DNA from 2 places in the Mycolicibacterium sp. SMGY-1XX genome. Region 2 is predicted to be linked to the other one. Evidence: predicted binding sites of a transcription regulator. Region 2 holds the regulator's gene; the other holds the start of a gene.
The links. The regulator LexA, encoded in region 2, represses DNA repair genes until DNA is damaged. The targets are predictions, from matches to a motif close to CGAACANNTGTTCG.
Positions count from the first base shown of each region.

Region 1 (15,572 bases), 1.2 Mb from region 2:
GACTCGACCTGTACTGAGCGTCGGCTCACCAGGTACCACGTGTGCATGGTGCCCTTGCCTTTCACGGTGACGTTGCCGCGCTCCTCGAGTACGAAATCGTTCTTCAGCCGTTCATATACGTTCTGGGGCACCTGGATCCGGCCTGCCTGGTCGGTGGTCTCCATCCGTGAGGCGACGTTCACGGCGTCGCCCCACACGTCGTAGAAGAACCGGCGTGAGCCCACCACGCCGGCCACCACCGGGCCCATCGCCAAACCCATGCGCATCGGCACCGCGCGGCCGAGTGGATCGGTGAGACCCGCTGCGGCCGAGGCCATGTCGAGCGCGAGATCGGCCAGCGCGTGCACGTGGTCGGCGCGAGGCTCCGGGACGCCGGCCACGACCATGTACGAGTCACCGGTGGTCTTGATCTTCTCCAGGCCGTGCTGATCGACCAGCACGTCGAATTCGGTGTAGATGCGGTCGAGGAAGGCGACGAGGTCGCACGGGGGAATGTCACTGGCGCGTTCGGTGAAGCCGGCGATGTCGGCGAACAGGATCGACGCGTCGTCGTAGCGGTCAGCGATAGCCGACCGATCGGGATCTTTGAGGCGCTCGGCGATACTGGCCGGCAGCATGTTGGCCAGCAGGCGTTCGGAGCGTTCGTATTCCATCTCCATGGCGGCTTCGGCGCGGGCGATCTCCCGCAATGCGTACCACACGGTGGCGAACGCCATCACACACGAGGACACCACCGATGTCACGAAGCCGACCGTCAACGGCCACAGCGGTTGATTGTCGACGTTGTCGGGCACCAGGATCTCCAGCAGCACCGCCAGCAGTGCGCCGAGTCCGGCCAGCGCACCGGCCAACCCGATTCGTTCGACACCGAGGACCAACACCAGCACCGACGCCGCCACCAGGTAGTAGAACTGCAGGCCCGAGCCGGTGCCGATGTTCCACGTGATGAAGAAGATGGAGCCGTAGGCGACGACGATGAACGTCAGCGGTGCCACCAGATCGCCCAGCGGACGCAACAGCGGGATCATGACGAAGGCGAATCCCGTCACGACGTTGATCAGACCGATCTGCCACATGCCGTAGCCGCTCACCATCTGCCAGACACCGAAGCCGGCGCTGACCACAGCAGCGATCCAGGTGGTGATCTTCAGGACGCGGAACCGCCGTGCAGCGCTGTCGGCGTAATGGGCGCCGCGCACCGGCACGCAAGGATTGTCCTGTCGGAACCGGCCGTCGGCCAGGGCCGAGGCCGCAGCATCGCGCGCTGTCACCACGGCTGCAGCGTATCCCGCTGGGGTGCCGGTGAGCAGCGACTTGGACCGAAGGTCAGGCGCTTGCGGTGACCATTCGGACGGTGTGTTCGACGACGGCGTCGAGGTCATCACCGAGGTTGCCTGACAGCCACTGTTGCGCGAGTTCGCTCATGGCGCCGGTGTAGAGCGCCGCGGCCACCAAAGTCGCGGTGTTGTCATCACCCGGATGGCTGTGTTTACGTTCGCTGAGGACCAGCTGGCGCAGATTCTCCTGAGCGACCGAGCGTCGGGCGGCCAGCACTGGATTGGCGCGCGCCTCGGTGAACAACACGCGGCCGCGGCGGGGGTCGGCGGAGCTGAAGCCCAACACCGCGCGGACCCCGGCACGTAGCCGGTCCACATCCGTGCCGCCGGCCTCGGTGACCGATCTGGTCGCCGACTCCACCTCACCGGCCAGAGCCGCCGCAACCCCGTCATAGACGGCGCCGAGCAGCTCATCGGTATCGGCGAAGCTCTCGTAGAAATACCGGGTGTTCAGTGAGCACTCCCGGCACACCGAGCGAACCGAGACTGCGCTCTCGCCTTCGTCGCCGAACAAGGCAAAGGCCGCGGCGACGAGTAGACCTCGGCGCTCGATGCGGCGGTCGGTCAGCGGAACTCCCGCCCACCTGGTGGGGCTTGACACCGGTACATCCTAGCTACAGAAAGTCTGGCCACAGGTGTATCCAGAAGGTAATCTCGGCCGTATGCAGCTCCTGCCACCGTTGCCGCACCAGCTAATCCAGCAGCGCTTCCTCCGGTTCTACGACGATGAGATCCGCGGACGCTACTTCCGCGGTCTCGACTTCGCCGAGCCGGCCGGCGACCCCGGATGGTTCGGTCCCGGCAGCGCGGTCTGGCATGTCCATTCGCATATGCCTGCGCTGGTGTTCGGGTTGCAGTGCGCCGCCTACATCGAGCGGTTCGACCCGTCGATCTTCTGGATGGGCGTCGACCATTCCCGTATTCCTGAGCGTGACGCCGACGGCGTGGCCACGGGCCGCATCGATCCCGAGGGGGCCGCGGTCAGGCTCGGCCACTCCCTGTCGTTCTTCATCGGCACCGCATACGGATCCACCGCGACCGCCGAACGATTGGCGAAGACTGTCCGCGCCATGCATCACACCGTCAAGGGCACCCGTCCCGATGGGCTTGCTTACGACGCCGACGATCCCGAGTGGTTGCGGTGGAACTATGCGACGGTGGTGTGGGGGATAGCCACCGCGCACGAGTACTACCATCCGAACCCCCTGCGCGGCAAGAAGATAAACCGGTACTACCGTGAGTTCGTCAAGGTGGGCCACGCCCTGGGGGGTACCGACCTGCCGGAGACGAAGGCGCAGACTCTGGAATGCCTGCACTCCTATCTGCCGAAGTTGGCCATCACCTATGGCATGGCGATGTCCACCGGGCCCAATATCGACGGCGCCGACTTCGGCCCACCCGGCAGTGAACTCATCGACTGGGCCATCCGCGACACCCTGCCCAGCTGGGCGGCGGCCATGGTGATGCACCGCGCCCCCAATCCCGTTGAGCGACTGGCCCGTCAGGCCGCCGTCTGGTCGGTGATCAACGGCATCCACGCAACCATGGGGCCGCTGCCGGAGTTCCGGGCGGCCAAGAAGCGCGTCAAGGGTGCGCGCACTGATCCGACCTCGCCGACCTATGTACTCGGCAGCGATCCGGAACGCTCGCGGGCCACAGCTGAACAGATGGCTTGACCCGCAAGGGATCTAGAACGGATCACGTGGCGGTGGTCTGCTTCGTCCGTGTTCTTGTTCGAGGGCGCGTTGGGTGGCGTTGTAGGCGCGTTCGGTTTTGATGTGTTGTTGGCGGTCTTGTTGTCGGGTTCGTTTGCGTTTGGGCATGGTGGGGCCCGGGGTGGTGGTGCGTCGTGTTTTGCGTTTCGGTGGTGGGGGAGTGTGGCGGTTTCGGGGTTCCAGTCCGGGAAGATGAGCCAGGTGGAGGGTTCGGTGAGGTATTGGTGTCCGGTGGGGGCGGTCCAGATGACTTCGCCGGTGGGGAGTTGTTCGTCGGTCCAGCCGTCGGGGCCGGTGTAGAAGGTTTTGGCGAGGTGGTGTTCGCGGCACAGGAGTTTGCCGTTGGAGGGGTGGGTGGGGCCGCCGTCGCCGTGCGGGAGGGTGTGGTCGATGTCGGCGTATTCGGCGCGGCGGTTGCAGCCGGGGAAGCGGCAGCGCATGTCGCGGCATTGGATGAATTCGCGCAGGGCGCCGGTGAAGGCGTACCCGGCCTTGGGTTCTGCGGTGGGTAGCGGTAGGGCTTTGACGGTGGCGCCGGTGTGGATGAGTTCGGCCAGTAGTGCGGTGGGGATGATGCCGCCGGCGAGGGTGACCGCCGGCCGGATGGGCGCGGCGTGGCAGCCACGGGTTGAATCATCCTGTGGTGCATCGTTTTCCGTTTTCCCGGCACGCGCGGCGGGCTGCCCGGCGGTGGTGTCGGTGTCGGCCGGGTCGGTGTCGGGGTTGGGCACCGCGGCGTCGCCGCCACTGTCGGGGTCCTCGGGTCCGGGGACGGGCGCCGGGGCGGCTCTGGGCGGGTCCTCGCCGTCGCCGTCCTCATCGTTGGGGGTGGTGGAGGTCCAGTGCGCCCAGGGCGGTTCGTCGTCGTCATCCTCTCCGGTGGTGGTGTGGTTGTCGAAGTCGCGGGCCAGGGCTTCCAGGTCGACGGTGGGCGCGGGGTCGGTGGGGTTGGCGGGTTGGCGGTTTTGCAGGGCGGCGACCTGGGCCAGGGCGGCTTCCAGGGTGGCTTGTTCGGCCAGGATGTGCACCATCACCGACCCGACTTTCGACGGGATGGTCGCCGCCGGGCAGTCCGGTGTAGCGCAGCGGCAGATCAGCCGGTCGTGGCCGCGGAACACCGCCCCGTAGGCCGCGCTGCGCAACTCGCCGCGGGAGCGGGGGTCGTTGTTGCAGACGGTGTCGGCGTAGGCGTTGAGCACCCGTACCGACAGGTCGGCGTCGGCGTGCAGGATCCGGCCGTAGAGCGATTTGGTGCCGGTGGCGTCCTCGCGTTTCCCGACTTGGACGTCGCAGTGTTTGGCGGCTTCCCGGAATCGCCGGACCGCGTCGGGGTCGCGTTCTTCGATGACGGCGTCGATGGCGACGTCGAGTTCGGCGTCGGAGAGGGTGTTGAACCCGCCGGCGCGCTCGGCGATTTCGGCGTCGACGGCGGCGTGGGCGTGGGGGGCGACGTATTCGGTGCGGTAGACGATGGTGGTGGCCACCGCGGCGGAAATCATGCCGTGTTCTAGGAGGGCGGCGGTTTCGGGTAGGCGCAGGGCCAGGGCTTCGGCGATTTTCATCTGGGTGGAGGCCCGCCGCGGGCTCAGGCGCAGGGCGGGGCCGATGTCGTCGCGGGCGGCGGCCCAGCCGTCGTGGGCCCAGTGTTGGCGGTCCTCGGCGGCGGCGGTGTCTTCGTGGTCGCGCAGCAGCATCGCCACGAATGCCCAGGTGCGGGCGGCGGTGGTTGGCGTGCAGGCGGTGGTATTGCCGGATGGCGGTGACCATCTGCGCGCGGGTGATTTCCCCGCAGGTCGCCGGATCCAACAAGTCATCGAACATGTGTTCGATACTAGATCCACCCACCGACAAATCCGTAGGCGAAGCTGGTGCCGTCTGCGGAAAATCATCGGAAGTTTGCGGCTAATCTGCCTCTTCAGGAAACGAGGGGGATCGGTGACTGCACACAAGCCAGCTGAAGCTTTGCTGACCTGGAGGTACGTGGCGGCAGCGGCATTTGCCGTGGGAGCGGTTGCCGCATCGTGCCCAGGTGTCGCGTCGGCTACCCCAGACGATCGCACTACTGCAGCCTCTAGCAGGGACTCCAGTGCTGACTCACCGTCTGAGCAGACCGAGGCGGTAGGCGAGACCGAGGCGCCGGACGAGGACTCCGACACCGATGACGCAGAGCCCCAGGCGGTCGCGGACCTGGCCGAGGACGACGAGGACGTTGCTGAGGCCGACGACGCCGAGCCGGTCGAGGTTGAATCCGACAAGGCGCAGACCTCATCAACTGCAGACGAGGCTGAACCAGACCCGCCGACTAAGGAAGCGCCGAAGACCTCGCGGTCGCACTTCGGCTCCACATCCGCAGAGGAAGAGACGTCCGATTCGGTAGTCGCCGACACGCCAACAGCGACGGCCGAACCGCAGCCGTCGGTTCAACCCGTCGCGCAGGCGCCAGAAATCGACAACAACTCAGAAATCGACAACAACACGGACACCCCCGCTGCAGTCACCTCCATCCCCACCATCTCCACCGAAACTCCCGAACCGGCACGGCCCGTCAACACGGCCACGATCGCCACCGACGTACTGACCTGGGTCGGGCTGGGGCACGTGGCGGACGATCTCCCCGTCCCGGCTCTTCCTGTGCCACGGCTCCTCGAGATGCTCTGGGTGGCCGTGCGCCAGACGCAATACAGCTGGAACAACCAGCGGCCGACCGCAACGCCCACGCTCCTGACCCAGGGCGATGACGGCGTCATCCACGGTGCCCTCAACGCGACCGACTACGACGATGCGCAGCTCACCTACACGGTCGCGACGCCCGCCCGGTTCGGCACCGTGGTGGTCAATCCCGACGGCACCTTCGCCTACACCCCGCGTCCCGGTATCGCCGTGACCACCGACACCTTCATCGTCACCATCGACGACGGTCCGCGGGTGCACGGCCTCGCCGAGTTGTTCGGGTGGACCGGGCCGACCACCGCCGCCGTCACGGTGAACGTGGTGTCACCAGCCATCAACGACGCCACCGTCACCCGTCCCGGCGCGGTGACGGTCCAGATGGGCACCGATGGCCGGATCAGCGTCATCGACGGCACGTTCACCGACGCGCGGGTGTACAACGCCGCTGACGCAGCAGCGGTGCTCAATACCGTCGCACCGATCCTCGGGGCTCGATCAGGTTTTGCCGCAACCGATTTCATCACGGTGCAACGAGTGGCGGCGACTGGGTTCCCCGAAGAGTTCTTCCGGCTCCGCCAGAGCATCGACGGTATTGCGGTGATCGGCGGCGACGTCGTTCTGGTGACCGATGGCCAGGGCACCGTCACCGGGTTGTTCAACTACCACGACAGTCGGCTCAGCGAGGTCGACACCACGCCTGTCATCTCCGACGGATCCGCGGCCGCTGCGCTGGCCGCCGCTGCGCTGGCCACTTCGATGGGGGTGCGGCCGGGGCCGGCCGCGGTGACGCGGTTGCTCGAATCCACAACGAACACAACCGAACTCGTGATCCTCGCGCTCGACGACGATGCAGCGCCGAGCCTGGCCTGGCGTGTCGAGCTGCGCTCCGCCAATCAGGATGAGCCTTCCGTGGGTGCCAGCTATTACATCCGCGCCAATGGGGACGAGGCCGGCGAGGTGATCACAGGCACGTCGAACGTGCAGGCGCTGGCGGCCACCGTTTTGGCCCGCGATCTGAGCGGAGTCGACCGGCCGCTCAATGTGGAAACCGCCAAGTGGTGGTTCTTCGACAGCCACGCCCTCGTCGACTCCACCCGCAACATCACCACCTACGCCACCACGTACAGCTTCTTCGGGCTGGGTAGTCCGAACATCCCCGGAAACGTCGTGGTCCGCTCGTTGCTGTTCGGCTGGAACGCAGCTGGGGTGTCCGCGCACGCCAACATGGCGGTGGTCTACGACTACTACCTGACGGTCCTGGGCCGCGACTCGATCGACGGCGAAGGCGCGACGGTGGTGTCGTCGGTGGGCTACAACCCACGTACGGGCCTGTGGCAGTACTTCGCCGGGTACACCAACGCGTTCTGGGATCCGGGTGCACAGCAGTTCGCCTTCGGCAACACCGGGGGTTTCGAGGCCGCGCTGGATGTGGTGGCCCACGAATTCACGCACGGGGTGGTCAGCCACATCCTCGCCGACGGCGGCTCAGTATGGGAGTACGGCGAGCCCGGGGCGCTGAACGAGGCCTACGCGGACGTCCTCGGCAGTCTCGCCGAAGGCGACACCGGTGTCGACCGGTGGTTGATCGGCGAAGACACCGGTACCGGTGCACTGCGCAGTATGGCCGATCCCACGGCGGTCGGATCGGGTTACAAGGCGCACTACGCCTTGCGCTACACCGGCACCGAGGACGACGGCGGCGAGCACTGGAACAGCACCATCTTCAGCCACGCTGCGTACCTGATGATGACCGATTCCGATACCACGGACGTGTCGTCGGACACCTGGGCCAAGGTGTTCTACAGCTCGCTGTTCCGACTTCGCGCCGGCGCCAAGTTCGTCGACGGCCGAGCGGCGATCCTGGACAGCGCGGCGCTGTTCGGTTTCAACGACGACGAATTGGAAGCGGTGAGAGACGCGTTCGACGCGGTGGGAATCGCCGGAAGTACGACGCGTGCCGGTTCCGAGGCACTGGTACTTCTGTAGTGCTGGTGCCCTCGGTGAGATTCGAACTCACACTGGACGGGTTTTGAATCCGTTTCCTCTGCCAGTTGGGATACGAGGGCCGTGCGGGATACCACCATAGAGGATGGCTGCGCGCGAACCGTCAGAGGTTACCGTGCGCGCCCTGGGCTCGCCCAATGCGGCGCCCCGCGCCACAATGTCGGGATGACCGCGCCAACGGGCGACTCCGACGTCGCCACACCGCACCGAGTGCTCATCGCCGAGGACGAGGCGCTCATCCGGCTTGATCTCGCCGAGATGCTTCGTGAAGAAGGCTATGAAGTCGTGGGTGAGGCGGGCGACGGCCAGGAAGCGGTCGAACTCGCCGAACAGCTGAAACCCGACCTCGTGATCATGGATGTGAAGATGCCGCGACGCGACGGTATCGACGCCGCCGCCGAGATCGCCGCCAAACGAATCGCCCCGATCGTGGTGCTCACCGCGTTCAGTCAGCGCGACCTGGTGGAACGCGCCCGCGATGCCGGCGCCATGGCCTACCTGGTCAAACCGTTCTCCATCAATGACCTGATCCCGGCGATCGAGCTGGCCGTGAGCAGGTTCGGCGAACTCGCCCAGCTGGAGCAGGAGGTGGCCAGCCTCTCCGACCGGCTGGAAACCCGCAAGCTCGTCGAGCGCGCCAAGGGTTTGCTGCAATCGAAGCAGAACATGTCAGAACCGGAAGCTTTCAAGTGGATTCAGCGGGCGGCGATGGATCGGCGCACCACCATGAAACGCGTTGCGGAGGTCATTCTGGAGACCTTGGACCCGCCTGCGGAGGAACCGCCGGCGACCTGACGCGGCCCGGGCGCGCGTTAAGAATGCGTTTCCCGGGTGGTCAATTTCCGGTTCCACGCCCCGCTGACCGTGAGTTTTCCCGTCGCAGTGCCGACAGAGGGCGGCTCGCGTTCGCCAACACCACGCGGTTCGGCCAAGCGTTGGCTATGTTCTTTCCGAAGCATCAACGTCCCTTTCGAACCATCGACGTCCTTTCCGACGCAGTCGACGGTCCAACTAGGGGCGTTGGTGCCGACTCACATTGACCCGGAGGTGAGAAGTGCGCGGTCGCACGGTACGAAGTGCATTCGCTCTCAGTTCAGCTGCTCTGCTTGCGTTGGGGCTAGCCGGCTGCAACCAGGGGTCGCCCGAAGAAGGTGCGGCCCAAAGCGATCTCAAGATCGTCGAGCAGGTTCAGATCGATCAGGACGGCGCCGAGGTCGCAGCGGAGGAGGGCGCTGAGCCCGCCGATCCCGCGGGTGACGGCAACGCCCAGTGCCCGCCGCTGTCTCTGGCCATGGCCGGCGCGCTGACCGGGCCCGATGCCGCTCTGGGCATCAACATCAAGAACGGCGTCCAGTTGGCCGTCGACAAGCACAACGAGGCCAACCCCGGCTGCCAGGTGCAGCTCAAGACGTTCGACACCGAGGGCGATCCGCAGAAGGCGACCCAGATCGCCCCGCAGATCATCCAGGATCCGTACACAGTTGGACTGGTCGGACCGGCGTTCTCGGGTGAAACGAAGGCCACGGGTCAGGTGTTCGACCAGGCGGGCCTGGTGGCCACCACCGCGTCGGCCACCAATGTCACCTTGTCCGAGAACGGCTGGAAGACCTTCTTCCGCGGCCTGGCCAATGACGGCGTGCAGGGCCCCTCGGTGGCGAACTACCTCAAGAACACGTTGGGCAACCAGAAGGTCTGCGTCGTCGACGACAGCACCGATTACGGTCTCGGGCTGGCCCAGGCGGTCCGCGAGACGCTGGGCTCCGTGGCGGATCCGGGCTGCAACATCTCGGTGAAGAAGGGCGACAAGGACTTCTCGGCCGCGGTGAACCAGATCAAGGGTGTGGCCCCGGATTCGGTGTTCTTCAGCGGGTACTACGCCGAGGCTGCGCCGTTCGTCCAGCAGCTGCGTGACGGTGGCGTGGAGGCGACGTTCGCCAGCGCCGACGGCACCAAGGATCCCGAGTTCGTCAAGCAGGCCGGCGAATCCTCCAAGGACGCCGTGTTGGCCTGCCCGTGCGGCCCGGCCACCGGAACCTTCGCCGACGAGTACACCGAGAAGTTCGGCCAGGAGCCGGGTACCTACAGCACCGAGGGCTACGACCTGGGCACGATCCTGCTCAAGGGCATCGACTCGGGCAAGGTCACCCGTCCGGAGCTGTTGGAGTTCGTGCGTACCTACAGCGCTCCCGGTATCGCCCGCAAGTACGAGTGGACCCCGAACGGTGAGCTCACCAACACGCTCATCTGGATCTACAAGGTTCAGTAAGACTGACGACGAACGCGTCCGGGACCACATGGCTCGGACGCGTTCTCGTTCAGCGGCTAGCGTTAAGGAGCCCCCAACCGGATGACCCAGGACTGCATCGGTCAGAGTGCCTGTCTTGCCAACATCAGCTTCAACGTAGAGGGGCTGTTCGACAGCTTCTGGCAGCTGACCATCGATGGACTGTCATGGGGAGCGATCTACGCACTGGTGGCAGTCGGTTACACACTGGTCTTCGGTGTGCTGAGGCTGATCAACTTCGCGCACTCCGAGATCTTCATGCTCGGAATGTTCGGCGCCTACTTCTGCCTGGACATGATCTTGGGGTTCACACCCAGCGGTAACGCCTACAACAAGGGCGTGCTGCTGACGGTGCTGTACCTGGGCATCGCGATGATCTTCGCGATGCTGGTATCGGGTTCAGCCGCAGTGGGTTTGGAGTTCATCGCCTACCGGCCACTGCGAAAACGCAATGCCCGGCCGCTGACGTTCCTGATCACCGCGATCGGCATGTCGTTCGTGCTGCAGGAGTTCGTGCACTTCATCCTGCCGCAGATCATCAAGGGCTACGGCGGCAACAACGCCCAGCAGCCGATCACACTGGTGCAGCCCAAGGAGCAGTTCACCATCTTCGGCGCCTCGGTGACCAACGTGACGCTGGTGATCATCGCTGCCGCACTGATTCTCGCGTTGGTCACCGACACCGTGATCAACCGCACCAAGTTCGGGCGCGGTATCCGGGCGGTGGCGCAGGACCCGACGACGGCCACCCTCATGGGTGTCTCACGGGAGCGGATCATCATGACCACCTTCCTCATCGGTGGTCTGCTGGCCGGTGCGGCGGCGCTGCTGTACACGTTGAAAGTGCCGCAGGGCATCATCTACTCCGGTGGCTTCCTGCTGGGCATCAAGGCCTTCTCCGCGGCGGTGCTCGGCGGTATCGGTAACCTGCGCGGCGCCCTGCTGGGCGGCTTGATCCTGGGCGTCATGGAGAACTGGGGACAGATCCTGTTCGGCACCCAGTGGCGCGACGTCGTCGCGTTCGTGCTCCTGGTCCTCGTCCTGCTGATCCGGCCCACCGGCATACTCGGGGAGAGCCTCGGGAAGGCACGAGCATGACCGCACCCACCACGAAGAACACCAAGGCCGCCAAGGCGCTTGCCCCCGGCGACGTACTGCGCGGGTGGTGGGACGAACGCACCCGCGTCCAGAAGTGGGGATTCGGCGTCATCGGGTTCGCGCTCATGGCACTGCTCCCCATCTATACGCCGTCGTTCCTCAACACCCCCGGGGTCAGCTTCGACGGGGTGATGGCGCAGTTCACCATGATCGCGCTGGTGGCGATCGGGCTGAACGTCGTTGTCGGACAGGCAGGTCTGCTCGACCTCGGCTATGTCGGCTTCTACGCGGTGGGCGCGTACACGGTGGCGCTGCTGACCAGCCCGCAGAGCCCCTGGAACAGGCTGGGGCCCACCGGCTTCTTCAGCACCGACTGGGCGTGGCTGTCGTGTGTACCGCTGGCCATCGCGTTCACGGCACTGGCCGGGCTGATCCTCGGTTTCCCCACGCTGCGGTTGCGTGGCGACTACCTGGCCATCGTCACGCTGGGTTTCGGTGAGATCATCCGTCTGCTGGCCGACAACCTCAACGACATCACCAACGGCTCCCGCGGCCTCGGTTCGATCGCCTTCCCTCAGCTGGGCGAGGACAAGGTGCCGGGCGGCTACTTCTCGGGTGCCAATGCGATGGGCAACGCCAACAACGGCACCTGGTGGTACTGGCTGGGCTTGCTGCTGGTGGCCATCATCCTGTTGATGGTGGGAAACCTGGAGCGCAGCCGGGTGGGCCGCGCCTGGGTGGCGATCCGCGAGGACGAGGACGCCGCGGAAGTGATGGGTGTCAACGCATTCAAGTTCAAGCTCTGGGCGTTCACCATCGGGGCGGCCATCGGTGGACTGTCCGGGGCCCTGTATGCGGGTCAGGTGCAGTTCGTCGCACCCACCAACTTCAACATCATCAACTCCATGCTGTTCCTGTGTGCGGTGGTGCTCGGCGGGCAGGGCAACAAGCTGGGCGTCATCTTCGGTGCGTTCGTCATCGTGTACCTGCCGAACCGGCTGCTCGGTGTGCACCTGTTCGACGTCAACCTCGGCGACCTGAAGTACCTGTTCTTCGGGTTGGCGCTGGTACTGCTGATGATCTTCCGGCCGCAGGGGCTGTTCCCGGTACGCCAACAACTGCTCACCTACGGCAGATCGGCGAAGAAGTTGTTGAGCAGCGCCGATGATTCGAAGGCGGCGGCATGACCGACGAACCGGAAGTCCTGATCGACCAGGAGATGGCCTCGCTCACCCGTGACGTGAACGTCGCGGAGGGGGAGACGCTACTCGAAACTCAGGACCTGACAGTCAAATTCGGCGGACTGACGGCGCTGGATTCGGTGAGCTTCACGATCAAGCGTGGTGAGATCCTCGGGTTGATCGGCCCCAACGGGGCCGGCAAGACCACCTGCTTCAACGCGATCACCGGCGTGTACCGGCCCAGCTCGGGGTCGGTGATGTTCGACGGCGCCCCGCTGGGTCGCATCAAGCGGCACGAGATCACCCGCCTGGGAATCGCGCGCACCTTCCAGAACATCCGGCTCTGGGGTGAGATGACGGCGCTGGAGAACGTCGTCGTCGGTACCGACGCGCGGCATCGGACCTCGGTCCCGGGCGCGTTGTTCCGCACCCCCCGGCATCGCCGGGAAGAGCAGAGCGCCATCGACAAGGCCGCGGCGCTGCTGCAATTCGTGGGTATCGCGCACCGCGGGGAGGAGAAGGCCAAGAACCTGCCCTACGGCGACCAGCGTCGGCTCGAGATCGCCAGGGCATTGGCCACCGAACCCAAATTGCTGTGCCTCGACGAGCCGGCGGCCGGCTTCAACCCCAGCGAGAAAGCCGCACTGATCGACCTGATCCGCGCCATCCGTGACGACGGTTACACGGTGTTGCTCATCGAACACGACATGCGATTGGTCATGGGTGTCACCGACCGCATCGTGGTGCTGGAGTTCGGCCGCAAGATCGCCGACGGGCTGCCCGCGCAGATCCGTGAAGACCCGAAGGTGATCGCCGCCTACCTGGGAGTGCCTGATGACGAACTCGAATGAGGTTCTGCTCGAAGTCCGCGATGTCGTGGTGCATTACGGGAGAATCGAAGCCCTGCACGGTGTCTCGCTTGTCGTGCATCAAGGCGAGTTGGTGACGCTGCTGGGCTCCAACGGCGCCGGTAAGACGACGTTGATGCGCGCCATCTCGGGTTTACGGCCGCTCACCTCGGGCTCGGTCTGGTTCGAGGGACGCGACCTCTCCCGCGTGAAAGCCCACAACCGGGTCACCGAAGGACTGATCCAGGCGCCGGAAGGCCGGGGCGTGTTCCCGGGCATGTCCGTCACCGAGAATCTCGAGATGGGTTGCTACGGACGCAAGTTCTCGTCGAAATCCGAGCATTCCGAGCGCCTGGATTGGGTGTTCGAGACGTTCCCGCGGCTCAAAGAGCGCGAGTCTCAGGTGGGGGGCACGCTCTCCGGCGGTGAGCAGCAGATGCTCGCGATCGGTCGCGCCCTGATGGCCAGGCCGCGGGTGTTGCTGCTCGACGAACCGTCGATGGGGCTGGCGCCCATGGTGATCTCGCAGATCTTCAAGATCATCTCCGAGATCAACAAGCAGGGCACCACGGTGCTGTTGGTGGAGCAGAACGCGCAGCAGGCGTTGAGTCGGTCCGATCGCGCCTACATCCTGGAGACCGGCAGCGTCACCCGTACCGGTCCGGCGCGGGAACTCCTGGCCGACGACAGCATTCGTTCGGCGTACCTCGGCGTGGCTTGACCGACCAGTTCCGCGGCATCGCGCACGTTGGCCGAGTATCGCCGGGATCTCGCCATAGTGGCCGGACCGATCCCGTGGCCGTGAAACCCGGTGTTACCCTGCTGAAATGGAACTACTACGCAACGTAGTTGTGCTGCTGCACATTGCGGGTTTCGCGGTCACCTTCGGTGCATGGTTCGCCGAACTGACTGCCCGACGATTCCGCACCAGCCGGGTGATGGACTACGGGCTGTTGGTCTCGCTGCTGACCGGGTTGGCCCTCGCGGCGCCGTGGCCGGCCGGAATCGTGCTGAACTACCCGAAGATCGGAGTCAAATTCGCCATCCTGGTGGTCCTCGGCGGCGTGCTGGGTATGGGCAACGCCCGCCAGCGACGCACCGGCGAGGCGGTACCGCGGCCACTGTTCTACGTCGTGGGTGTCCTCTCGTTCGGGGCGGCGGGTATCGCAGTTCTCTGGTGAATGCGGGAGTGACCCCGCGGCGAAACCCGTTCAGCCGTTACCGTTGACTGACACGGCCGGAACGGGGGGCAACGATGTCGGACAGCATGGTGGTCGGCACCCGGATCAGGCATGCCCGGGGAGAGCGCGGTATCACCTTGCGTGAACTCGCCAACCGGCTCGGGGTCAGCCCGGCGACCATGAGCGCAGTCGAGAACGGCCGCACCGGTATCAGTGTCCTGCGGCTGAACGAGGTCGCGAGCATCCTGGACATCACCACCGCCGACCTGCTGGCGCCGGTGGACGCCGTCGATGCCGAATCCTGCCCCAGTGCAACATCAACGGACTGGCGGCACTACGAGCCGCTTGATCTCGACGTACCGATGACGGCGGCGCTCGAGGCGTTTCTTCAGGTGGGCTATCACGGCGCGACCATGCGCGATATCGCCAGCCGGGCCGGGCTGTCGGTTCCCGGCATCTATCACCACTACGCCAGTAAGCAGGAGATGCTGGTGAAGATCTTCGACACGGCGGTGCGCGATCTCACCTGGCGGTGCGAGCGCGTCCGGACCGAAGCCGACGACTGCGTGAGCCGGTTCCGGCTGCTGGTCGAGAATCTTGCCCTGTTCCACACCCATCGACGTGAGTTGGCGTTCGTCGGGGCCAGCGAGATGCGCAGCCTGGAAGAACCCGGCCGATCCCGGATCATGGCCGGGCGCAGCAATATTCAGCAGATCATCGACGCCGAGGTGCAGCGCGGCTGCGAGCAGGGTGTCTTCGCCGTCGACGATCCGCGGGAGGCGGCCCGCGCGGTGGTCACCATGTGCACCGGCCTGACCCAGTGGTATTCGCCGGCCGGCGCGGCGTCGGCGGAAGAGGTGGCGCGTCGCTATGTCGGGTATGCGCTCGGCCTCGTCCGCTACCGCTAACGAGCCACGATCACCGACGAGCCGTGGCCGAACAGGCCCTGGTTGGCGGTAACCCCGACCGTGGCGTTCTCGACCTGCCTGCCCGTCGCCTGACCCTTGAGCTGCCAGGTCAATTCGCAGACCTGGGCGATGGCCTGAGCCGGGATGGCTTCGCCGAAGCAGGCCAGCCCGCCGGACGCGTTGACCGGCACCCGACCGCCGATGGTGGTGGCGCCGCTGCGGAGCAGCTGTTCGGCTTCCCCCTTGGCGCACAAGCCCAGATGCTCGTACCAGTCCAGCTCCAGTGCCGTCGACAGATCGTAGACCTCGGCCAGGCTGACGTCTTCCGGTCCGATGCCGGCCTCGG
Region 1 is NZ_CP101139.1:4,236,883-4,252,454, reverse strand. It holds gene NL241_RS20510 (adenylate/guanylate cyclase domain-containing protein) at 1-1,271, opposite strand, end outside; gene NL241_RS20515 (nitrilase-related carbon-nitrogen hydrolase) at 1-17, shown strand, start outside; gene NL241_RS20505 (TetR/AcrR family transcriptional regulator) at 1,327-1,938, opposite strand; gene NL241_RS20500 (oxygenase MpaB family protein) at 2,000-3,013, shown strand; gene NL241_RS20495 (HNH endonuclease signature motif containing protein) at 2,956-4,866, opposite strand; gene NL241_RS20490 (M4 family metallopeptidase) at 4,988-7,708, shown strand; tRNA gene NL241_RS20485 (tRNA-Leu) at 7,712-7,788, opposite strand; gene NL241_RS20480 (two-component system response regulator PdtaR) at 7,892-8,521, shown strand; gene NL241_RS20475 (branched-chain amino acid ABC transporter substrate-binding protein) at 8,781-9,992, shown strand; gene NL241_RS20470 (branched-chain amino acid ABC transporter permease) at 10,074-11,108, shown strand; gene NL241_RS20465 (branched-chain amino acid ABC transporter permease) at 11,105-12,295, shown strand; gene NL241_RS20460 (ABC transporter ATP-binding protein) at 12,292-13,140, shown strand; gene NL241_RS20455 (ABC transporter ATP-binding protein) at 13,124-13,858, shown strand; gene NL241_RS20450 (Fe-S protein) at 13,965-14,318, shown strand; gene NL241_RS20445 (TetR-type transcription factor C-terminal domain-containing protein) at 14,393-15,226, shown strand; gene NL241_RS20440 (lipid-transfer protein) at 15,223-15,572, opposite strand, start outside.
Region 1: a site for LexA is predicted at 4,867-4,880, ahead of NL241_RS20495 (HNH endonuclease signature motif containing protein). Genes of this name have one in related genera too.

Region 2 (15,572 bases):
CGATCATGTCATTTCGCATTCCGGCGTTGCTTCTGGCTGCCGCGGCCTACGGCGTGTGGGAAAACGGTTGGGTCTCACTGCTTATCGTCGCGGTGTCCATTCCGCTGCCGTGGGTCGCGGTACTGATCGCCAACGACCGCCCACCGCGTAAGCGCGAGGAGCCGCGCCGATTCTCGCGCACGGACCATCGGATTCCCTTGTTCCCCACGGCCGAGCGGCCGGCACTCCTACCCGGCATGCCCGATGTGGATCCCGGCGTGACGGACCCTGTTGACGGCAAAAGCTCCCAAATGAGGGACTTCTAGTTCGATTCTCAGAGCATTCTCAGGTCACCCGCGCATTTGCGCATGTCAGCGCGTGTTAATCGACAGATCTGTGGGAACTCTTCACTCCAGTCAGGCGTTGAACCACATGACAGTTCGAGCCACTAGGAGGCCGATATGGCAAATGCCGCCGTTACCCGAATCGAGGGCGATCTGGATGCCCAGAGCCCTGCCGCCGACCTCGTACGGGTGTATCTGAACGGTATCGGCAAGACGGCGTTGCTCAACGCCGCCGATGAGGTTGAGTTGGCCAAGCGCATCGAGGCGGGCCTGTACGCGCAGCATCTGCTGGAAACTCGGAAACGCCTCGGCGAGAACCGCAAACGCGATCTCGCTGCCGTCGTTCGGGACGGGCAGGCGGCCCGTAGCCATCTGCTGGAGGCCAACCTGCGCCTGGTCGTTTCGTTGGCCAAGCGGTACACCGGGCGCGGGATGCCGCTGCTGGACCTGATCCAGGAGGGCAACCTCGGCCTGATCCGCGCGATGGAAAAGTTCGACTACACCAAGGGTTTCAAGTTCTCGACATACGCGACGTGGTGGATCCGGCAGGCGATCACCCGCGGCATGGCCGACCAGAGCCGCACCATCCGGCTCCCGGTCCATCTTGTCGAGCAGGTCAACAAGCTGGCCCGGATCAAGCGTGAGATGCACCAGAATCTCGGCCGCGAAGCCACCGACGAAGAACTGGCCGAGGAATCGGGCATTCCCGTCGAGAAGATCAACGATCTGTTGGAGCACAGCCGTGACCCGGTGTCGCTGGACATGCCCGTCGGCAGCGACGAAGAGGCTCCGCTCGGTGACTTCATCGAGGACGCCGAAGCACTTTCGGCCGAGAACGCGGTGATCTCCGAACTGCTGCACACCGACATCCGCAGTGTGCTGTCCACTCTGGACGAGCGCGAGCACCAGGTGATCCGGTTGCGGTTCGGCCTCGACGACGGCCAGCCCCGCACGTTGGATCAGATCGGCAAGCTGTTCGGCCTCTCCCGCGAACGCGTGCGTCAGATCGAGCGTGAAGTGATGGCGAAACTGCGCCACGGTGAGCGCGCCGACCGGCTGCGCTCATACGCAAGCTGATCCCAGTCCACGCCCGGAAGGTGCGCCCGCCGTCGTCCCCGGACCGGCGGGCGCACTGCTGTCCGCGGTGAGGGACAATCATCATGCTCGCCGCGCCCTGTGAGAGCGGCCCACTGGCGCAGCTGCCCAAGTAGACTCGTCGGCGACGGAGGTGCCACATGAACGACCTGGTCGATACCACAGAGATGTATCTGCGGACGATCTACGACCTCGAAGAAGAGGGCGTCATCCCGCTGCGCGCGCGTATTGCCGAACGCCTCGAGCAGAGCGGCCCCACCGTCAGCCAGACCGTGTCCCGGATGGAGCGCGACGGTCTGTTGCACGTCGCCGGTGACCGGCATCTCGAACTCACCGAAACCGGCCGCGCGCTGGCAATCGCCGTGATGCGCAAGCACCGGTTGGCCGAGCGGCTGCTGGTCGACGTGATCGGTCTGCCCTGGGAGGAAGTGCACGCCGAAGCCTGCCGGTGGGAACACGTGATGAGCGAGGACGTGGAGCGTCGCCTCGTCGCCGTGCTCGACAACCCGACCGTGTCGCCGTTCGGCAATCCCATTCCCGGACTGTCCGAGCTGGGCATCGGCAGCGGCGAGGACGTCGAACAGCTCAACCTGGTGCGGCTGACCGAGCTGCCAGCCGGATCGCCGGTGGCCGTCGTCGTGCGGCAGCTCACCGAGCACGTGCAGGGCGACACCATGCTGATCGGACGGCTCAAGGAAGCCGGCGTGGTACCCAATGCCCGCGTCACCGTGGAGACCAACCCGCACGGCGGAGTCACCATCGTGATCCCGGGCCACGAGCAGGTCGAACTCCCCCACGAGATGGCGCACGCCGTCAAGGTCGAGAAGGTCTGACACCCAGCCGCGCCGCCGGATCTCATCCGGCCCGCTGCCCGAACGTCTGCTGTCGCGGCAACACCACACCCAGCTGGTCGGCCAACCGATAACTGGTCTGTGCCAGTTCACGGATCTGCTCCGGCCGCATGCCTCCCTGTAACGCGGTGTCGAGCATGACCGCCATCCGGTGTGCCGCGTCGATCCGCAACGCGGCGTCCAACGACACCCCGGCCAGCGGGCCGTCACCGCGGGCGTAGGCGGAGAACGCCAGCTGCACCAGCGCTTCGACCCGCAGTGACTCCGGGAGCACGCGCGCCAGCGTGGCCCACATGGTCTCCGCCGCGCCGGCGTACTCGCCTACTGCCAGCGCATACAAGATGTCCCGGACCTGCAGATCAGCCAGACCGCGGGCCACCACCGCGATCTCGGCGTCGGTCAGATCGGCACCGGAGGCAACCCGTGCTGTTGCGGCCAACGCATCCTCCACCGCACGACGTGCTCGCTGCGCCGCATCCCCGACCGGCTGGCCACTGGCCCCGGCGCGCAGGGCGGCCACCGCGTCGGCGATCCGTTGTGAGCGTCCGACATCCTCGACGGCGATGACCGCTTGCAGATCCTCGCGCCGCCCGTAGAGCCGCCGGCCGTCCAGCACCGCGGCCACGGTGACCGGGGAGCTCGCCGGATCGTCCACCCGTCCCCGGGAACCGCAGCCGTCGACACAGTGCCACCGCCCGCCGGCTGCCACCCGGTCCACCAGGTGTGCGGCCCACAACGGAATATCGTGCAGGCTCAGCTCCTCCGACAATGCGGCGCACAACCGGCGATGTTCGTCCCCGCACGACGGGCACAGCGCTCCTTGGGCGTCGACGATGATCGCGATCGCCGCGTCGGGCCGGGCCGACGCCGCCACCGAGACCAGATTCTCGAGGTTGTCGATCAGGTCGTCACCGAGGTCCACACGCAGCACGGCGCCCACCTGGCCGCGTTCCACAGACACCAGAACCAGCGAGTTCAGCGGTGTGAAGCCCAGAATCGCGGGCAGGGCCGCGATCAATGCGCCAGGCCTGTTCAGATCGAAATCGGGGTGGTGGTCGAACTCGGGACGGTCGAATTCAGGGCGATGAGATGTCATGCCGCTGACGCTGGCAACCACGGCCGTCAGCCGGCTGCCGCTGCACCAGGCCGAGGCACCGCGCTGTGCATGAAGTGCGAACTCTGGATGCCGGCCGGCGAGCATTGTTCACGCGGTATTGACACTGTCGGCATGCGGGCGACGGTCAACCGGCGTAGACAGCTACGCATGGCTTCGATGCAGGAATACGACCTGGTGGTCATCGGCTCTGGACCTGGCGGACAGAAAGCGGCGATCGCGGCGGCCAAGCTTGGCAAGACGGTTGCGGTCATCGAACGCGGTCGCATGCTCGGCGGCGTCTGCGTCAACACCGGCACCATCCCATCGAAAACGCTGCGCGAGGCCGTGGTCTATCTCACCGGTATGAACCAGCGCGAACTGTACGGCGCCAGCTACCGCGTCAAGGAGAAGATCACGCCGGCCGATCTGCTGGCCCGCACCCAGCACGTGATCGGCAAGGAGATCGATGTCGTGCGCAGTCAGTTGATGCGCAACCGGATCGAGCTCTACACCGGGCACGCACGGTTCGTCGACGAGCACACCCTCCTCGTCGAGAACCCCGGCCGCGGAGACCGCGTGACCGTCAGCGGTGAGCACATCGTCATCGCCACCGGGACAAAACCGGCGCGACCTGCCGGTGTCGAATTCGACGAGGACCGGGTTCTGGATTCCGACGGCATCCTGGACCTGAAGATGCTGCCGACCTCGATGGTCGTGGTGGGTGCCGGTGTCATCGGCATCGAATACGCGTCGATGTTCGCCGCACTCGGCACCAAGGTGACCGTGGTCGAGAAGCGGGAATCGATGCTGGACTTCTGCGACCCGGAGATCATCGAGGCACTCAAGTTCCACCTACGTGACCTCGCGGTGACGTTCCGTTTCGGCGAGGAAGTGACCGCGGTGGACGTCGGTGCGTCCGGGACGGTCACCACGCTGGCGAGCGGCAAACAGATCCCGGCCGAGACCGTGATGTACTCGGCCGGACGTCAGGGCCAGACCGATCACCTCGATCTGGCCAACGCCGGGCTGGAGGCCGACAACCGCGGCCGCATCTTCGTCGACGACAACTATCAGACCAAGGTCGACCACATCTACGCCGTAGGCGATGTCATCGGCTTCCCCGCCCTGGCCGCGACCTCGATGGACCAGGGCCGGCTGGCGGCCTACCACGCCTTCGGCGAACCCTGCCACGGTATGACCGAACTCCAGCCCATCGGCATCTACTCCATCCCCGAGGTGTCCTATGTCGGTGCCACCGAGATCGATCTGACCAAATCGGCGATCCCGTACGAAGTCGGCGTCTCCCGCTACCGGGAACTGGCTCGCGGCCAGATCGCCGGTGATTCCTACGGCATGCTCAAGCTGCTGGTGTCCACCGAGGATTTGCGCCTGCTCGGCGTCCACATCTTCGGCACCAACGCCACCGAGATGGTGCACATCGGCCAGGCCGTGATGGGTTGCGGCGGCACCGTCGAGTACCTGGTGGACGCGGTGTTCAACTACCCCACGTTCTCCGAGGCGTACAAGGTGGCGGCATTGGATGTGATGAACAAGCTGCGTGCCCTCAACCAGTTCCGCGCTCGCTGACCGGACCTGCGACTGCCGCCGCGGCGGTGGGTATCCCCCGGAATGCCCGGAACACCCTGCAACGTTGATTCATGGGTGGGTCCGCGACGCCGCAGGCAAGGCACTGAGGGAAACTAGAGGGACACGGTGCGCCAACGCGTGATGACGGCGCCGCGACGAGGAGGCGAGAGTAGATGGGTCACATCGACGACCCCGCAGAAGACTCGACCCCGCACGAGGATCGGCGCTACCAGCCCGAGCAGAGCGGGATGTACGAGCTCGAGTTCCCTGCGCCGCAGCTGTCGTCAGCTGACGGACGCGGACCCGTATTGGTGCACGCCCTGGAAGGCTTCTCAGATGCGGGGCATGCGATCAAGTTGGCCGCCGAGCACCTCCGGCAGTCGCTGGACACCGAGTTGGTGGCGTCCTTCGCCATCGATGAATTGCTCGACTACCGGTCGCGTCGCCCGCTGATGACGTTCAAGACCGATCACTTCACCCATTACGAAAACCCCGAGCTCAACCTGTACGCCCTGCACGACAGCGTGGGCACGCCGTTCCTGCTGCTCGCAGGGATGGAGCCGGATCTGAAGTGGGAACGTTTCATCACCGCTGTCCGCCTGTTGGCCGAGCGACTCGGGGTGCGCCGCACCATCGGGCTGGGCGCCATCCCGATGGCGGTGCCCCACACCCGGCCGGTGACGTTGACCGCACACGCCAACAACCGGGAACTCATCGCCGATCACACGCCGTGGGTCGGTGAGGTCCAGGTTCCGGGCAGCGTCTCCAACCTGCTCGAGTACCGCATGGCGCAACACGGTCACGAGGTCATGGGTTTCACCGTCCACGTGCCGCACTACTTGGCGCAGACCGATTACCCGGACGCGGCCAAAGCGCTGCTCGAACACGTGGCCGGTGCCAGTTCCCTGGAGATTCCGGTGGACGGCCTCGATGAAGCAGCGGCAGAGATCCGTATCAAGATCGACGAACAGGTCGAAGGCAGCCCGGAAGTGGCTCAGGTGGTGAGCGCCCTCGAGCGACAGTACGATGCATTCGTTGCCGCACAAGAGAACCGCTCCCTGCTGGCCAGGGATGAGGAACTCCCCAGCGGTGACGAACTCGGAGCGGAGTTTGAGCGATTCCTGGCCCAGCAAGCCGGCGACAACTTCCAGGATCCGTTCCGTGACGACAACGGAACCACTTGATCCGCCTCAGTTCCGCCGCTATGGGGCCCGACGAAGTTGGCGCATATGACATCCACCTCGGCAACCTCCCCTGGCTGCTGTAGCCCTCGTCGCCGGGTGCCGGGCGCATGAGTACCCGCAAGCCGAATCTGCGTTCGGTCCGCGAGCTGACGCCGACCCTGGATTTCCGCACCATTCACGGGTACCGGCGTGCGTTCCGCATCGCCGGGTCCGGTCCGGCGTTGCTGCTGATCCACGGCATCGGTGACAATTCCACCGCGTGGTCGACGGTGCAGTCCAAGCTGGCCCAGCGGTTCACCGTCATCGCACCGGATCTGCTCGGTCACGGTCAATCCGACAAGCCGCGCGCAGACTATTCGGTGGCCGCGTACGCCAACGGCATGCGCGACCTGCTCGGTGTGCTCGACATCGAGAAGGTCACCGTCGTCGGCCATTCGCTGGGCGGCGGCGTGGCCATGCAATTCGCATATCAGTTCCCGCAATTGGTCGACCGCCTCATCCTCGTCGGCGCGGGCGGAGTGACCCGCGATGTCAACATCGCGCTGCGGATGGCGTCACTGCCCATGGGCGGGGAAGCGCTGGCGCTGCTGCGTCTTCCGTTGGTGTTGCCCGCGGTGCAGATGGCAGGCAAAGTCGCCGGCGGCGTGCTCGGCAGTACGGCGTTGGGACGCGAACTGCCCAATGTCCTTCGGATCCTGCGCGATCTTCCCGAACCCACCGCGTCCTCGGCTTTCACTCGCACACTGCGCGCTGTCGTCGACTGGCGCGGCCAGGTGGTCACCATGCTGGACCGCTGCTATTTGACCGAATCGGTTCCGGTTCAGCTCATTTGGGGCGACCGCGACGTGGTGATCCCGGTCAGTCACGCCCACATGGCGCATGCGGCGATGCCGGGTTCGCAACTGGAGATCTTCAAGGGGTCCGGACACTTCCCCTTCCACGACGACCCGGATCGCTTCGTCGAGGTGGTGGAGCGTTTCATCGATTCCACCGAACCCGCCGAGTACGACCAGACGGCATTGCGCCAACTGCTGCGCAGCGGCATCAGCGAGCGGGCGATGTCGGGCACCGTCGACACCAAGGTCGCGGTGCTCGATGCGATGGGCACCGACGAGCGCAGCGCGACCTGATTCACGGGATCGCCGAACGGCGCCAAACGGCAAGTAGAGTCGACCCATGGGTATCGATGTCACAGTGCTACGGGTGTTCACCGATTCGGCCGGCAAGTTCGGAAATCCCCTGGGTGTGGTCGACGCCACCGCCGTCGCGCCTCGAGACCGCCAACGGCTGGCCACGCAATTGGGTTACAGCGAAACTGTTTTCATTGACCTGCCGGCACCCGGGAGCAGTACGGCGCACGCCAGGATCTTCACTCCGGCAACCGAATTGCCGTTCGCAGGCCATCCCACCGTCGGCGCCTCGTGGTGGTTGAAGGACCAAGGCACACCGGTGCACACTCTGCAGGTTCCCGCGGGGATCGTCCAGGTCGGTTACGGCCTCGACGGTGACGATGAGCTGACATCGATCAGCGCCCGCGCGGAATGGGCACCGGAGTTCGCGATTCGCGAACTCCCCTCACTCGAGGAGCTGGCCGCCGCCGATCCCAGCGATTACTCCGACGACATTCAGCATTATCTGTGGACCTGGCTCGACCGCGACGCCGGTGCACTGCGCTCACGAATGTTTGCCGCCAATCTCGGAGTCCCTGAGGACGAGGCCACCGGCGCGGCGGCAGTGCGGATCACCGAGTACCTCAGTCGCGACCTGGCGATCACGCAAGGACAAGGGTCACAGATCCGCACGCGGTGGAGTCCGGACGGATGGGTTCATGTCGCCGGCCGGGTGGTCAGCGATGGCGTCACCAACGTCGAGTTGGCGTGACCGCCTGCGAGCCCGGAACCCTTCGACTACCTCGCAGCCTCGGACTCCTGTTTCAACTGGTGGCCGTCACCCGTCGGTGCTCGCGCAGCGCGCGGATCTCCTGTTCGAAGTCCTCGGCCGACGAGAACGAGCGGTACACCGACGCGAATCGCAGATAGGCAACCTCGTCGAGCTCGCGAAGCGGTCCCAGAATCGCCAAGCCGACCTCATTGCTCGGCACCTCTGGTGAACCCGCCGCACGAATGGTGTCCTCCACCTGTTGGGCGAGATGGTGCAGTGCGTCCTCGTCTACTTGACGGCCTTGGCACGCCCGTCGCACGCCGCGCATCACCTTCTCGCGAGAGAACGGTTCGGTGACGCCGCTCCGCTTGACCACTGCGAGCACTGCGGTCTCGACCGTGGTGAACCGCCGGCCACATTCCGGGCATGACCGCCGACGTCGAATGGCTTGGCCTTCATCGGCTTCGCGGGAATCGACCACACGAGAATCCGGATGCCGGCAGAAAGGACAGTGCATCACCGCTCCTTCGCCGCACTGGACACGTGTTACTCCCGCTTCAGAGAGTACCTGCGCCGCGCCGAGCTGAGCCACCGCCATCGCTCTGGGCGCAGTCCTGCGCATTCCCATCGCCATCGCGGTTGTGCACCACCTGGATTCGTCGTGGTCCGACACGGACTCAGCCCACGGGCGCGATGAGCGTCTGACCGGCCGTCAAGGCCACACTCTCGAGCTGGTTGAGCTCGCGAATCTGCTGCACCGTGTCGCCGATCGGCACGCCGGGAGCGACCCGGGCCGCGACGGTCTGCAGCGTTTCCCCGCTCTGCACCTGCACGACGGCCAGCTTGCTCGGAGTCGGGGCCGTGGCGCCCTGGATGGCCTCACCGAACTGGGCGACAGCGCCGAGCCACACGGTGATCAGCGCCGCCAGCAGCGCCAGCCCGACCGTGGTGACCGGCGTGATGCTCCGGCGACGACGATGCGGCGCCCGCGAGACCGGCACACCCGTACCGCGCCGGCGGACCGGCGCACCGGCCGGACGCACCTCCATCGGCCTGCGCCGCACCTGTCCGGCGTCGGTGCGCCGACGTACCGGCCGCGGCGCGCCGTCCACGGGACGCGGCTGCGCGTGGCGCGGAGGCAGAGTGTCGATGAGTGTCATGTCCGTTCCTTCCGACCCGAGAAAATGGTGTCCTGCAGAGATCCGGTGCCGAGCCCGGTTGAGCTGTGCCATCGTTCGCTCCTGTGTTCGAATCTAGTCGATCACATGTTCGATAAGATAGTGCCAACCGAACATGTGATCGATTTGTAGCCGAACCATAGAACGACCCACCGACAAAAGCTTCCGCCCCAGGCGTCACTCCAGCCCCACTTAGTGAAATCGGCCGCCGGGCACCAGGCCGCGCACAGCGACGGGCACCCGGTTCCGCGACACGCCTCGAACACATGTTTGATTCTGTCGGTCGCTGCGATTACATTCAGGGCCATGGGTGACAGCACTGGCACAGGTTCAGACGCGCAAGGCGGCACAGGTAGACCGCGTGACAACTCCCCCGATCCATCGCTGACCGAACGGCAGCGCACCATCCTCGAGGTGATCCGCGCCTCGGTGACCAGCAGGGGCTATCCGCCGAGCATCCGTGAGATCGGCGATGCCGTGGGCCTGACGTCCACCTCGTCGGTCGCCCACCAACTCCGCACTCTCGAGCGCAAGGGCTATCTGCGCCGTGACCCGAACCGGCCGCGAGCCGTCGATGTCCGGGGTGCCGACGAGGCCGCGCCGGCAGTGCTCACCGACGTCGCGGGTTCGGACGCGTTGCCGGAACCCACTTTCGTCCCGGTGCTCGGCCGAATCGCTGCCGGCGGTCCGATCCTGGCCGAACAGGCCGTCGAGGACGTCTTCCCGCTACCCCGCGAACTCGTGGGCGAGGGATCGCTGTTCCTGCTCAAGGTGGTCGGCGAATCGATGATCGACGCGGCCATCTGCGACGGGGACTGGGTGGTGGTGCGGCAGCAGGCCGTGGCCGACAACGGCGATATCGTGGCCGCGATGATCGACGGCGAAGCCACGGTCAAGACCTTCAAGCGCACCAGCGGTCAGGTCTGGCTGATGCCGCACAATCCCGCGTTCGACCCGATCCCGGGCAACGACGCCGCGATCCTCGGCAAGGTTGTCACCGTCATCCGGAAGATCTGACCCGGACGGAGTGAGCTGACCCATCCCGCGGGGGCGGGTGAGCTCACTCCGCTTTGGTGAATCCGTTGGATTCGGCCAAATCCTCTGAGGCGAACCAGATTTCAGCGACCGTCACATCGTAGGAAGCAGAGCCGGGCGAGTGGTAGGTCCCCGTGCGCATACTTCCCTTGATGGGGTAACCCTCCGGCGCTTCATCGGGGTCATCCAGCGGAAGATGGATCGCCGGAGGCGACGCCGACGAGGCGGTCGGTGACGGGCCGTCTGTCGGCCGTTCGTCATCGGGTCGCTCGAATACCGACGGCGTGTACTCCGGCTGTGCGTACTCCGACGGCGTGTACTCCGGCTGTGCGTACTCCGACGGCGTGTACTCCGGCTGTGCGTACTCCGGCCGTCCGTACTCGCTCGGCGTTTCGCCGGACAACGAAGCATCCGGTTGCCCATACCCGGGCTCGGCGTACGGAGACGGTGACAGGCCGCCGTCCCCATCCTCGAAGGTCGCGCCGACGGGCGCCGCGTAGCCCGGTTCATCGACATCAGACGACGGCGCGGCCGGTTCTTCCTGCGCCGGCGGCGGCGCCGCACCGTATACCGGGGCGAACAGGGAGCCGGGCCCCGGCACGTGAGCATCTTGGTCAGTCAGCCACGGTGGCCGGGACTCCTCCGCGCCCGCCGCGGCGTGGCGGCCGGACGGCTCCCCGGATTCCGTCTGTACCGGCGTGGGCGCGGTGTCAACGGCGTCGGGGTCCTGCTCCTCGACATCGGCGGTGAAGTCCTCGGCCTCGTGCGCACCGTGATGGGTGAACAGATCGGGGCCGGTAGCGGCAGCCGCCAACCCCGCGGTCGGTACGGCCGGCTCGCTCCACGGCTGGGCGCCGGGCTCACGTTTGGCCCACGGCGGCTGCGCGGCCAGGTAGTCGGTGTCGTCGGGCTCGGCATCGCCGAACTTCGACGGCCCACTGCTCTGTCCTGCGCCCGCGGATTCCCATCTGGCGTGTTCGTCCTCGTCGCGCCCCCCATGCGAGGCCTCATCGAAGACGTCGTGGTTCCCCGGCGCACCACCCGGACGGAAACCGCCGCCGGCGCCTGGGCCGGCGTTGCGGCGCTGTCGCATCACCGCGAACGCCGCCAACGAGGCCAGAAGCAGGATCGCCAGCGGGATGAGCACCCACAGGTACCAGCTCTTCGAACCCGATCCCTCGGTGCCGCTGTCATCACCCTGAGCCGCGGGCGCAGCGGCAGGCGCCGAGGTGGGGCTGGCCTGCTGGGGGAGATCGAGTCCAGCCAGCCGTTCGGCGAGCTCCGGCGGCTGCGTACTGAAGCTGTTGGTGCTGCTGTTGTACGTGACCTGCCCGCCGCTGAAGTTCTGCGTGATGGTGCCGTCGCCGGTCTGGTCGGCGATCGGGACGCCGAGATCACCGCCACTCCCGCCGAGCTCGTCCCACGCCGCCTTCATCGGCCCGCGCACGATCACGGCGCCGTGTTCGGCAGTCCACACGATCACCGGGTCACCCTCGGCGCCGAAGGTGCTGATCCGGCTGCCGGGCACGTCGCCGTCGGCCTCGTTGGCGGTCGGGAAACCGAGTTCGCCGGTAGGCCCACCCGCGGCCTCATACTTCTCCAGAATGGTGCCGCTGACGACGTGCGCGCCCGTGTCCGGCGAGAAGAAGATCTTGCCGCCCGCGAAGTCCTGGCCGGTCCCGTCGCCGACGGGGTACGGGTCGCCTTGTTTGGCGCCGAGCTGGCCGCCGGCTCCGCCGGCCACCCGCCAGGCGAGGTCGATCGACGATGCGGCGTCGTCGGGCAGCGCCAGGTCCCCGAGCTGCCCGGCCAACTCGGGCGGCGTGGTGGTGAAGGTCTTGGCGGCGGTGTCGTAGGTCAGCTGCCCACCGCTGAACCGCTGCGAAATGGTCTCGCCGCTGTAGGTTTCGTCCTCCACCGGGACACCCAGCGGACCCGACGATCCGCCCACCCGGTCCCAGGCCGCGTTGATCACGCCGCGCACCAGCCACGCGCCCGTGGCAGGCGTCCAGAAGATGACCGCACCTTCGGGTGCGCTGAAGGTGACGTTACGGCTTTCCGGAGCCCGCCCGGGCCCCTCGTCGATGGTGGGGAATCCGAGGCCGCTGTCGGCCGGGCCGCCGAGGGAGCGGTACTTGTCGAGGATGGCGCCGAAGACCGACCGCGCGCCGGTCTCGGGCGAGAAGAACATGGCGCCGTTCACGAAGTCCTGGCCGAAGCCTGCGCCGGCCGGGTAGATGCCGCCGACCTTCGGGCCGAGCGGCGAGGTGTCGCCACCGGAGCCGGTCCACGCCTGATCGATCGCTACGGCGGCGTCGCCTTGCGGGTCGGCGTGAGCGACCGGAACGAATGGCGTTGCGAACGCAAATGCCGCGCACACCGCCAGAATTCCGACCGCCCATCGCAATGGGTTTCGCTGCGTCGTCATGCCCACTCCCCGCGGTTTACCGGCCTGCATACGCCGATCTCGTCGTCCGAAATTCGTCACCGTCAACTCTCGGACAATAGCCGAGCACGATATGGCCATATCGCCGTCATTTTGACGACAATACCCACCCGGTACCGAATTGACGTGCAGGCCCGACGCGTTTTGCGCGCAATATGTCGGGTATGGAACGCTGCTAGACCCCCAGGCTGCGGCCGACGATCTCTTTCATGATCTCGGTGGTGCCGCCATAGATGGTCTGCACGCGTGCATCGAGAAATGCGCGCGCGACGGTGTATTCGCGCATGTATCCATAACCACCGTGCAATTGCAAACACCGGTCGACCAGCCGCACCTGGGCTTCGGTGGTGTACCACTTGGCCATTGCCGCCTGGTCTGCGGTGAGCTTTTCGTCGAGATGCAGCCGCAGGAACTCGTCGACCATGATCCGCACAGCGGTGGCTTCGGTGGCGAGTTCGGCCAACACGAAGCGGCTGTTCTGGAAGCTGCCGATCGGCTTGCCGAAAGCCTTGCGTTCCTTGGTGTATTGAATGGTTTCCTCGAGAACGGCTTCCATGGCGGCGGCGGCCATGATGGCGATGTTGAGCCGTTCCTGCGGCAGGTTCTGCATGAGATAGATGAAGCCCATGCCCTCGTCGCCGAGCAGGTTCTCCGCGGGCACCTTGACATCGGTGAACGACAGCTCAGCGGTGTCCTGGGCGTCCAACCCGATCTTGTCGAGGTGGCGCCCGCGCTCGAAGCCCTCCATGCCGCGTTCGACCACCAGCAACGAGAAGCCCTGTGCGCCCTTGTCCGGGTCGGTCTGGGCGACGACGATCACCAGGTCGGCGTGGATTCCGTTGGTGATGAACGTCTTCGAGCCGTTGAGCACCCAGCTGCCGTCATCCTGCTTGACCGCGCGGGTCTTGATGCCCTGCAGGTCGCTGCCCGTGCCGGGTTCGGTCATGGCGATGGCGGTGATCAGCTCGCCGCTGCAGAAGCCCGGGAACCAACGCTGCTTCTGTTCGTCGGTGGCCAGCCGCAGCAGATAGGGCGCCACCACGTCGTTGTGCAGGCCGAAGCCGATACCGCTGTAGCGGCCGGCGGTGGTCTCCTCGGTGATCACGGTGTTGTAGCGGAAGTCGTCGATACCGCCGCCGCCGTACTCCTCGGGCACCGCCATGCCCAGGAAGCCCTGCTTACCGGCTTCGACCCACACGTTGCGGTCGACGATCTTGTTCTTTTCCCACTCCTCGTGGTGCGGTGCGACGTGGCGCTCGAGGAAGGTGCGGTAGGACTCGCGGAACAGTTCGTGTTCGGGCTCGAACAACGTGCGCTGGTACTTGACGGCACTACCCATGATGGACCTCCGGAGCCGGGTTCGGGGTTTGACAACACGTCTTGCCGACGACGATATACCAACCGGGTGGTTGGTCGGCAAATCCGTGCCGCGAGTTCCCCGTAAACTGCCCGCCATGGCATCTGCGCCGGCCAGCCTGACGCATTGGGGCGCCTTTCACGCCCAGGTCCGCGACGGCGACATCAGCTCGGTACAACCGCTGGCCACCGACGTGAACCCCTCGCCCCTACTGGGCAATCTGGCGGGTTCGCTGCGCCACCGCGCCCGGGTGGCCGAACCCGCGGTGCGCCGCGGGTGGCTCGAGAACGGACCCGGCCCGTCGGCGCAGCGCGGGGCCGACGAGTTCATCGTGGTGTCGTGGGACGAACTCACCGAACTGCTGGCCACCGAACTGCGTCGCGTGGTCGACACCTTCGGCAACGAGGCGATCTACGGCGGGTCCTACGGATGGGCCAGCGCGGGCCGCTTCCACCATGCACAGAGTCAGGTGCACCGCTTCTTGAAACTGCTCGGCGGCTACACCTTCTCCCGGCACTCGTACAGCCTGGGCGCCACCGGGGTGATCATGCCCCGCGTCGTCGGCACCCACGACGATCTCTTCAAACGCTCCACGCAGTGGGACGTGATCGCCGAGCACACGGATCTGCTGGTGTGCTTCGGGGGCATCGCCATGAAGAACACCGCCGTGAATCACGGTGGAACGACGGCACATCCGGCCCGGGACGCCCTGGCCCGGTTCCGTGACCGTGGGGGTCGGATCGTGTCGATCTCCCCGTTGCGCGACGACGTGGACGGCGACTACGAGTGGCTGCCCGCGGTGCCGGGAACCGACGTCGCCATCATGCTCGCACTCGCCTACGTCCTGGCCACCGAAGCGCTGGCCGACCGTGACTTCCTGGCCACGTACTGCGTCGGGTACGACAGGTTCGAGCGGTATCTGCTCGGCCTCGACGACGGGGTGCCCAAGTCACCCGAATGGGCGTCCGAACTCTGCGAACTGCCCGCAGACGCCTTGCGGCAGTTGGCCCGACGCATGGCCGCCTGCCGGTCCATCGTCACGGTCAGCTGGTCACTGCAGCGCATCGAACACGGCGAACAGGCGCCGTGGATGGGGCTGACGCTGGCCGCGATGCTGGGCCAGATAGGCCTTCCCGGTGGAGGTTTCGGCCACGGCTACGGCTCGATGAACGAACCGGGGCTCGCGCCGCTGCGGTGCCGACTGCCCGTGCTCCCCCAGGGCCTCAACCCGGTTCGCACGTTCATCCCGGTCGCCGCGGTCAGCGATATGCTGCTGCATCCCGGTGAACAGTTCGACTACAACGGGCTGCGGTTGACCTATCCCGACATCCGGTGTGTGTACTGGGCCGGCGGCAACCCGTTCCATCACCACCAGAACCTGGCGCGATTGCGTCGCGGGTTGGCACGGATGGACACCGTGGTGGTGCATGAGCCGTACTGGACGGCGATGGCCAAACACGCCGACATCGTGGTGCCGTCGACCACCGCCTACGAGCGCAATGATTTCTCCGGTTCCCGCAACGACCCGGTGCTGATGGC
Region 2 is NZ_CP101139.1:2,997,125-3,012,696, reverse strand. It holds gene NL241_RS14810 (DUF3099 domain-containing protein) at 1-305, shown strand, start outside; gene NL241_RS14805 (sigma-70 family RNA polymerase sigma factor) at 441-1,400, shown strand; gene NL241_RS14800 (iron-dependent transcriptional repressor DtxR) at 1,559-2,251, shown strand; gene NL241_RS14795 (DUF4192 domain-containing protein) at 2,274-3,365, opposite strand; gene sthA (Si-specific NAD(P)(+) transhydrogenase) at 3,543-4,952, shown strand; gene NL241_RS14785 (proteasome assembly chaperone family protein) at 5,126-6,136, shown strand; gene NL241_RS14780 (alpha/beta fold hydrolase) at 6,244-7,266, shown strand; gene NL241_RS14775 (PhzF family protein) at 7,313-8,017, shown strand; gene nrdR (transcriptional regulator NrdR) at 8,070-8,534, opposite strand; gene NL241_RS14765 (LysM peptidoglycan-binding domain-containing protein) at 8,695-9,177, opposite strand; gene lexA (transcriptional repressor LexA) at 9,502-10,212, shown strand; gene NL241_RS14755 (LGFP repeat-containing protein) at 10,256-12,658, opposite strand; gene NL241_RS14750 (acyl-CoA dehydrogenase family protein) at 12,852-14,015, opposite strand; gene NL241_RS14745 (molybdopterin guanine dinucleotide-containing S/N-oxide reductase) at 14,131-15,572, shown strand, end outside.